Rhizobium rhizoryzae: one gene and its partner. The protein of the gene in region 2 interacts with the protein of the main gene of each other region in a pairwise test. Links are inferred from orthologs where the notes say so. Each region holds a gene or a part of one and is shown on either strand. Other genes may lie near its edges.

Region 1 (3,410 bases), 2.1 Mb from region 2 along the record:
TGCCTCTTTTCGCGTGTTGCGCCGCTTGCGCATGAAGCCAGACTGCCGCGGCGGCGGCCTCATAGGCGGGCATTCCCTGCGCCAAATGCGCGCCTGCAATACCGGCCAGCACATCTCCGGATCCCGCAGTCGCCAGCCAGGGCGGCGCATTCTCATTGATCAGACAACGTCCATCGGGTGCGGCGATTACCGTGTCCGGTCCCTTGTCGATGACGACTGCGCCTGAGCGGGCGGCAGCAAGTCTGGCACGCTCTATCTTGCCCAGGCTGTCATTTCGAGCCAGATCCGGAAACAGCCGTGCGAACTCGCCTTCATGAGGCGTCAGAATATATGGACTTCCGATGTTCTTGAATGTCGCGAACAGCTGCCCGGGATTAGACGAGAAGGACGTGATTGCGTCGGCATCGATAACGCAGGGCTTGGCAGCCAGGACTTCGATGTAGTCCCGAATCGTCTCTCCGACACCAAATCCAGGGCCGATAACGCAGGCGTGGATCTTGGCCTCGGAGAGCCACTGCTCCACGTCCAGTCGCGAACTGACAGACCGGACCATGACCGCGGTCAGCGATGCGGCAGCGACATCGAGTGCATCCGGCGGAACGCCCACCGTGACGAGCCCTGCCCCGGCATGAAGGCCTGCGGCAGCGGCGAGACGTGCGGCTCCGGTATGGCTGCGTCCCCCGGAAAATACGGCCAGATGCCCGCGACGGTACTTATGCGTATTGGCTTCAATCAAGGGGTATTCGATTTGCCAGGCTTTCGGATTGTTGACCGAGACTGATCGGGCATGTTGCTCGACGATCCGTCTTGGCATGCCGATCGACGCGACCTCCACTGTGCCGCAGAATGCGCGGCCCGGCATCAACAGATGTCCCGGCTTGCGAGCCTCGAATGTGACGGTGACATCGGCATCGAACGCCGCACCCCGCATGCGCCCTTGATTCCCGCAGATGCCGGTTGGAAGATCAACCGCCAGGACCGACGCATCGGCAAGCTTCACAGCCTCGATCAGGGTCTGGACAGGCTCGGGCAAAGGTCGTGTCAATCCAGCACCAAACAAGGCATCGATGACCAGATCATCTCGTTCAGGAGCGTAGGCGGAAATGGGTTCTATCGGCAGCGGGCACCGCTCTCGTGCATCTCTCGCCGCCCCCTCAACGCTCGACCTTCCCCAGGAAAAAACGGCGACATTGCATCCATGGCTAGCGAGAACCTTGGCAGCGACATAACCATCGCCGCCATTGTTACCCGGGCCACAAAGAACTGCGATCTTCCGAGCCTCTGGAAAGTGCCGAAGTGCGGATGCAGCCACGGCATAACCCGCCCGTTCCATAAGAGCAGCGATCTCAATTCCACGCCCTACCGAATCCGCATCAGCGGCTGCAGCCTCCTCGGTCGTGAACAGGATTGTCTCATCACGCAGCATCTTTGAGCATTTCCCCAAGTTTTCATTCTTGAACGTCAAACGAGGTCCCAATTTAAGATGATTTTTTGTGCTTTTGCATATTTTTTAAACTCGCTTAAATGCGACTTTCGTGTGCACTTTCGGACTAACCCTCTCTCACCAGCTTCCCCTTGCATTGTGCATCGTGAAACCATAGCCTGCAATCAAGCAGGAGGAGGGTTCTAGATCCGGAACCAAAAATTCTTTGCCGCTCCATGCGGTTGGCACGCTACGTGCATCTAGTTGGGCAAACGGGCATCACCCGTTTTCGAGGGAGAAGCGGAGAGTTATTTTCTCATGAAGAAGATTGAAGCGATCATCAAGCCTTTCAAACTGGACGAAGTCAAAGAAGCGCTTCAAGAGGTCGGGCTGCAGGGCATTACAGTAACGGAAGCGAAGGGTTTCGGTCGCCAGAAGGGGCATACCGAGCTTTATCGCGGCGCTGAGTATGTTGTTGACTTCCTTCCGAAGGTTAAGGTGGAAGTGGTGCTGGCTGATGAAAACGTGGATGCGGTGATCGATGCGATCCGCAACGCGGCTCAAACTGGACGCATTGGCGATGGCAAGATCTTCGTCTCCAACGTTGAAGAAGTTGTTCGCATCCGCACCGGCGAAACTGGTGTAGACGCAATCTGACAAACCCGGCCGACTAGAGCCGGGCAAACGACTAACATATTGATTAATGGGAGATTCCATGACGACCGCAAGCGACATCATGAAGCAGATCAAGGAGAATGACGTCAAGTTCGTGGACCTGCGCTTTACCGACCCCAAGGGTAAGCTGCATCACGTCACGATGGACGTCGTAGCCGTCGACGAGGACATGTTCGCCGATGGCGTCATGTTCGATGGTTCCTCCATTGGCGGCTGGAAAGCAATCAACGAATCCGACATGGTACTGATGCCCGATCCGGCAACAGTACACATGGACCCCTTCTTCGCCCAGTCCACCATGGTCGTGATCTGCGACATTCTGGATCCGGTTTCCGGCGAAGCCTATAACCGCGACCCACGCGGCACAGCCAAGAAGGCCGAGGCATACCTCAAGGCGTCTGGCATCGGCGACACGGTTTTCGTCGGACCTGAGCCGGAATTCTTCATCTTCGATGATGTGAAGTACAAGGCTGATCCATACAATACGGGCTTCAAGCTCGATTCCTCGGAACTGCCATCCAACGACGACACAGATTACGAGACCGGCAACCTTGGCCATCGCCCGCGCGTCAAGGGCGGCTACTTCCCGGTTCCGCCGGTCGACAGCCTTCAGGACATGCGCTCCGAAATGCTGACGGTTCTCGCCGAAATGGGCGTCGTCGTAGAAAAGCATCACCACGAAGTAGCGGCTGCGCAGCATGAGCTTGGCGTGAAGTTCGATACGCTGGTTCGCAATGCCGACAAGATGCAGATCTACAAGTATGTCGTGCATCAGGTCGCCAATGCTTATGGCAAGACCGCTACCTTCATGCCAAAGCCAATCTATGGCGATAACGGTTCGGGCATGCACGTACACCAGTCGATCTGGAAAGACGGCAAGCCAACCTTTGCTGGCGACGAGTATGCCGGTCTTTCCGAGAGCTGCTTGTACTACATCGGTGGCATCATCAAGCATGCCAAGGCAATCAACGCCTTCACCAACCCGACAACCAACTCCTACAAGCGTCTGGTTCCAGGCTATGAAGCGCCGGTCTTGCTGGCCTACTCGGCTCGCAACCGCTCTGCTTCCTGCCGTATTCCATTCGGAACAGGCCCCAAGTCCAAGCGCGTAGAAGTTCGTTTCCCGGATCCGGCTCAGAACCCGTATCTCGGCTTCGCTGCAATGTTGATGGCCGGCCTCGACGGTATCAAGAACAAGATCCATCCTGGCAAGGCCATGGACAAGGACCTGTATGACCTGCCGCCGAAGGAGTTGAAGAAGATCCCAACGGTTTGCGGTTCGTTGCGTGAAGCGCTCGAAAGCCTGGACAAG
Region 2 (4,390 bases):
CCGATGATCTGGTTGATCTGGGTAATGCCGCCTGTCACCGCCGCCGGGACGGCCAGGACCAGCAAGCGCTTGACGTTCGGCGTCATTTTCGGTCGGCGGAAACCGATGCGGATGCCCGCATGGCGCACGCCGAAATAGACTATGGCAAGCTGGACGATCCCCGCCGCGAGCACGCTCCAGGACAGGTACCAGCCTGTCGTCAGCGGATCGGCACCGGTCCACAGCGCATACAAGAGCGCGCTGATCATGATGACGTTCAGGAAGACCGGCGCAATGGCTGCCGCGAAGAAATGATGCAGCGAATTCAGCATGCCGCTCATCATGGCCGTCAGCGACATGCACATGAGATAGGGGAACATGACGATCGCCATGCGCACCGTGATCGCCGTCTTCTCGGGATCATCGGCAAAACCGGGTGCTATGATCCAGCGCACCAGCAGCGGCATGGAAAGCTGCATGCCAATGGTGATGACGAGAAGTGCCGTGAAGAGAACCCCGAAGACTTCTTCCGAAAAGCGCTTGGCACCCTCGACGCCATTTGCCTCGATCTCCTTGGAGAACAGCGGCACGAAGGCGGCGTTGAATGCGCCTTCCGCGAACAGACGACGGAACAGGTTCGGAAAACGGAAGGCCGCATAGAAGATGTCCGCCATCGGGCCCGTGCCGAGGGCCGCAGCCATCAGCGTCTCACGGGCAAAGCCGAACAGGCGGCTGCCGAGCGTTGCGCCGCCGACCGTCGCGAACTTCTTGACGAGGCTCATGCGTCTGCCCGCGTCTTGCGCGGCGGGTTGCCTGCACGCACCGCGACCGGATCCGGTGCAATGATGCCGGAGGGCATTCCGCGGCGAAGCTCGTCTTCCTGCTCGCTCAGAACCGTCTTCAGGCGCTGGACGATGGTGCCCTGCCGATTTTCATTGGTGATTTTCGACCCAACGAGATCGGTTACATAGAAGGTATCGATGACCTTCTCGCCGAACGTGGTGATGCGCGCCGAATGGATGTCGAGCGACAGATCCGCAAGCACGACGGTGATATCGGCAAGGAGACCCGTCCGATCCAGCCCCTCCACTTCGATCACCGTAAACTTGTTCGACAGCGTGTTGGAAATCGTCACAGACGGATGAACGGTAAACGTCTTGTTTTTCTTCTTGGCCTTGGCCCGTGTTGCAATCACTTCCGGCAGGCGCTTCTTGCCAGACAAAACGTCCTCAATCATCCGGCAGACGGTCTTGGCGCGGCGAAGTTCGTCCTCATCATCGGGGAATTCGCGGTTGATGAGAATGGTATCCAGGGCGCGGCCATCGGTTGTCGTGTAGATCTGCGCATCCGCAATGTTGGACCCCGCCGCGGCGCAGGCGCCTGCGATGATCGACAAGAGGCGTGGATGGTCAGGCGCCAGGACCGTGATTTCCGTGATGGCCCGGAAGCTATCGGTGCGCACCATGGTTGCCAGCGCCTGCCCGCCCTTGTCCGCATCGCGGATGAACTGCGCATGCCGCAACTGGTCTTCGAGCGCGACAGACAGGAGGTAGGGCTGGTAATGGAGCTTGGAATAGGTCTTGCGGTCCTTCTGGCTCCAGGAATCCAGTGCATTGGCCAGCGCTTCTTCGGCAGCCTTGGCGCGTTCCTTGCGGGAGACCTCGGAGAAGCCGCCGGACAGGAGGAGCTCCGTTTCGTAATACAGCGTGCGCAGCAACTGGCCTTTCCAGCCGTTCCAAACACCCGGACCGACCGCGCGGATGTCACAGATCGTCAGGACCAGCAGCGCCTTCAGCCGGTCAAGCGATTGCACCTTGTCGGCAAAGTCCGTCACGGTCTTGCGATCATGGAGGTCCCGGGTCTGGGCTACCATGGACATCAGAAGATGCTGGTCGATGAGCCAGGCAACCAGTTCGACCTGCTTCGGCTTCAAGCCGAAACGGGGACCCAGTTTGCGGGCAACACGCGCACCGGCAATCGAATGATCTTCCTGCCGCCCCTTGGCGATGTCATGCAGAAGCACGGCTACATAAAGCGCTTCGCGTTCCTCGATCGAGGGCATCAGCTTGTTGGCGAGCGGATGCTCATCCGCAAAGCGACCCTTGTCGATATCGGAAAGGGCTTCGACAGCGCGGATCAGGTGCTCGTCCACCGTGTAGTGGTGATACATGCTGAACTGCATCATCGCGACGATCTTGCCGAATTCCGGGATGAAGCGCCCCAGAACACCAGCTTCGTTCATGCGCCTGAGCGTCAAAGCCGGTTCAAGCCGTGATGTGAGGATCGAGAGGAACAGCCGGTTGGCTTCGGCATCCTCACGCAATTTGTCGTCTATGAGATGCAGGCTGCGTGTAATCGCCTGAAGCGCGTCCGGATGATATTCAAGGCCATGGAGATCGGCCACATGAAACAGACGGATGATGCTGACCGGATCCCGCTTGAAGACCTCGGGATCTGCCAGGGCGATGCGTCCACGATCTTCAACGAACTCCGAGCTTCCGGGGAGCCTGCGCACGCGACGGCGGAAACGCCCGATCACGCCCGTAATGCCGGGAGCAGGTTTTGCCTGCTCTTCCTCAAGCGCGGCACAGAGGATTCGCGTCAGATCCCCCACATCCTTGGTGACAAGGAAGTAGTGCTTCATGAAGCGTTCGACGGCAGAGAGGTTTGGTCTATTGTTATAGCCCAGATTAGCGGCGATCTCGCGCTGGATATCGAAGGAAAGCCGCTCCTCCGCCTTTCCGGTTACGAAATGCATCTGGCAGCGTACGGCCCAGAGAAAATCTTCCGCCTTCTGGAAGAGACGCCATTCACGGCGAGACAGGACACCGAGCTTCACAAGCTGGGCGGTATCCCGAACACGGTAATGATACTTGGTAATCCAGAAGAGGGTCTGGATATCGCGAAGTCCGCCCTTGCCTTCCTTGACGTTGGGTTCGACCAGATAGCGCGTATCGCCAGCCTTCTGGTGCCGCTGGTCGCGCTCGCCAAGCTTTGCCGCGATGAAGTCTTCAGCGCCGTGACTGACGATTTCGCTATCGAAGCGATACTGCAGTTCATCCGACAGAAGCTTGCGACCGCAGATGAACCGCATCTCCAGCACTGCGGTGCGGATCGTCATGTCCTGCTTGGACAGTGCGATGCATTCATCGACGGTGCGGGTGGCGTGGCCTACCTTGAAACCGAGATCCCACAGAACGTAGAGAAGAAACTCGATCGCCTTTCGCATTTCGTCTGTGTTCTTGGCGGGCAACAAAAAGAGCAGATCGATATCAGACCCTGGCGCCAGCGTGCCGCGGCCATAGCCCCCTACGGCAGTCACTGAAACCTGCGCCGCAGCTGTCGGGTAAAGCTTGGCGGTTACCGTTTCGAAGATAATGGTGATCAATTGATCCTGAACGTAGGAAATACGCTCTGCGCAATTCAGGCCGCTGCCATCCTCGGCCAGAAGCTCTCTGGCCCGGTCACGGCTTTCATTGCTCGCCTTGCGAAAAATGGGCAGCAAGGCTGCTCGCATTTCCAGGATCTTGTCGGCCCCTCGTTCCAGAACCGCCTCGCAGTCCTTTCTCAGTTGAGCCACATCCAGAAGTCCGGAAAATTCTATCTCGTGTCTTGCCATGTTATCCCGCCGGGTGCCGCACCCTGCGCTACAGCCTCAATCGCATCGTGTCGATACCGCATTGAGACGTAACGCCTCATTGCGGCACAGTGGTGCCGCAGTGTTGCCAGAGCGTTTCAGTTCTGCGGATAGATTTCATATCCGGACCGATTTTCCAATCCTTGGTTTCTCATGTCTTACTGATTAACGAAGCACGAAGCTTCGAGCGCCACTCGCTGGGGCTCATTCCCGTTACCCGGCGAAACTCGCGATTGAAGTTGGACTTCGTCGCGAAACCGGCATCGAGCATCATCGTCGTCAAGGGCTGATCCGTCTCTTCCAGCAAACGGCACACTTCGCGTATCCGGCGATTGTTGACGAATTGCGATACGTTGAGACCCGTTGCACGGTTGATTGCTGCAGAGACATCCCTTGCAGGGGCACCCACCCGGCGCGCCAGCTTGGCAAGGCTTAAGTCCTCCTGCCGGTAGAGATCCTTGGCATCCAGCGCCTCCTGGATACGGATCAGAAGAGCCTGATCGTCAGCGGAAGGCACCGTCTTTTCCGGTTCGAGTGCCGGCCGATCCCGGCCAAAGGCCTGCGGCGCGAAACCGTAGACGGCCACCGTCACAAGTACGGCGATGTTCATGGCCGTTACGACCGCCGGCACCGCTTCGTTTCCATAGAGGAAAGTGAAGGCCGCAAGACCTGCATCCGTCAGGCCAAAGAATAGCAGCAGCACAGCACAGAGCCGCGCAGCGCGGAGCGCTGGTAGCATTCGAGGCAAAGGCGTTTCCGCGACCGCATCCGGAT

What was found.
Region 1: the proteins of G6N80_RS09160 (region 2) and G6N80_RS18895 interact in binary tests that used the Escherichia coli proteins (3 or more experiments, as listed by UniProt). The link is inferred for Rhizobium rhizoryzae from one-to-one orthologs.

The regions. Positions count from the first base shown.
Region 1 is NZ_CP049250.1:2,709,081-2,712,490, forward strand. Bases 489-3,410 are described here. They hold G6N80_RS18895 (P-II family nitrogen regulator), read left to right. Parts: upstream 489-1,741; coding sequence 1,742-2,080; downstream 2,081-3,410. Other genes in these bases: G6N80_RS18890 (NAD(P)H-hydrate dehydratase), read right to left, coding at 489-1,426; glnA (type I glutamate--ammonia ligase), read left to right, coding at 2,139-3,410. Outside these bases: more of G6N80_RS18890, read right to left, coding at 1-488. UniProt on the Escherichia coli protein: P-II indirectly controls the transcription of the glutamine synthetase gene (glnA). P-II prevents NR-II-catalyzed conversion of NR-I to NR-I-phosphate, the transcriptional activator of GlnA. When P-II is uridylylated to P-II-UMP, these events are reversed.
Region 2 is NZ_CP049250.1:615,198-619,587, forward strand. What follows is about bases 558-3,971. They hold G6N80_RS09160 ([protein-PII] uridylyltransferase), read right to left. Parts: upstream 3,599-3,971; coding sequence 758-3,598; downstream 558-757. Other genes in these bases: murJ (murein biosynthesis integral membrane protein MurJ), read right to left, coding at 558-761; G6N80_RS09165 (helix-turn-helix domain-containing protein), read right to left, coding at 3,768-3,971. In the rest of the region: more of murJ, read right to left, coding at 1-557; more of G6N80_RS09165, read right to left, coding at 3,972-4,390.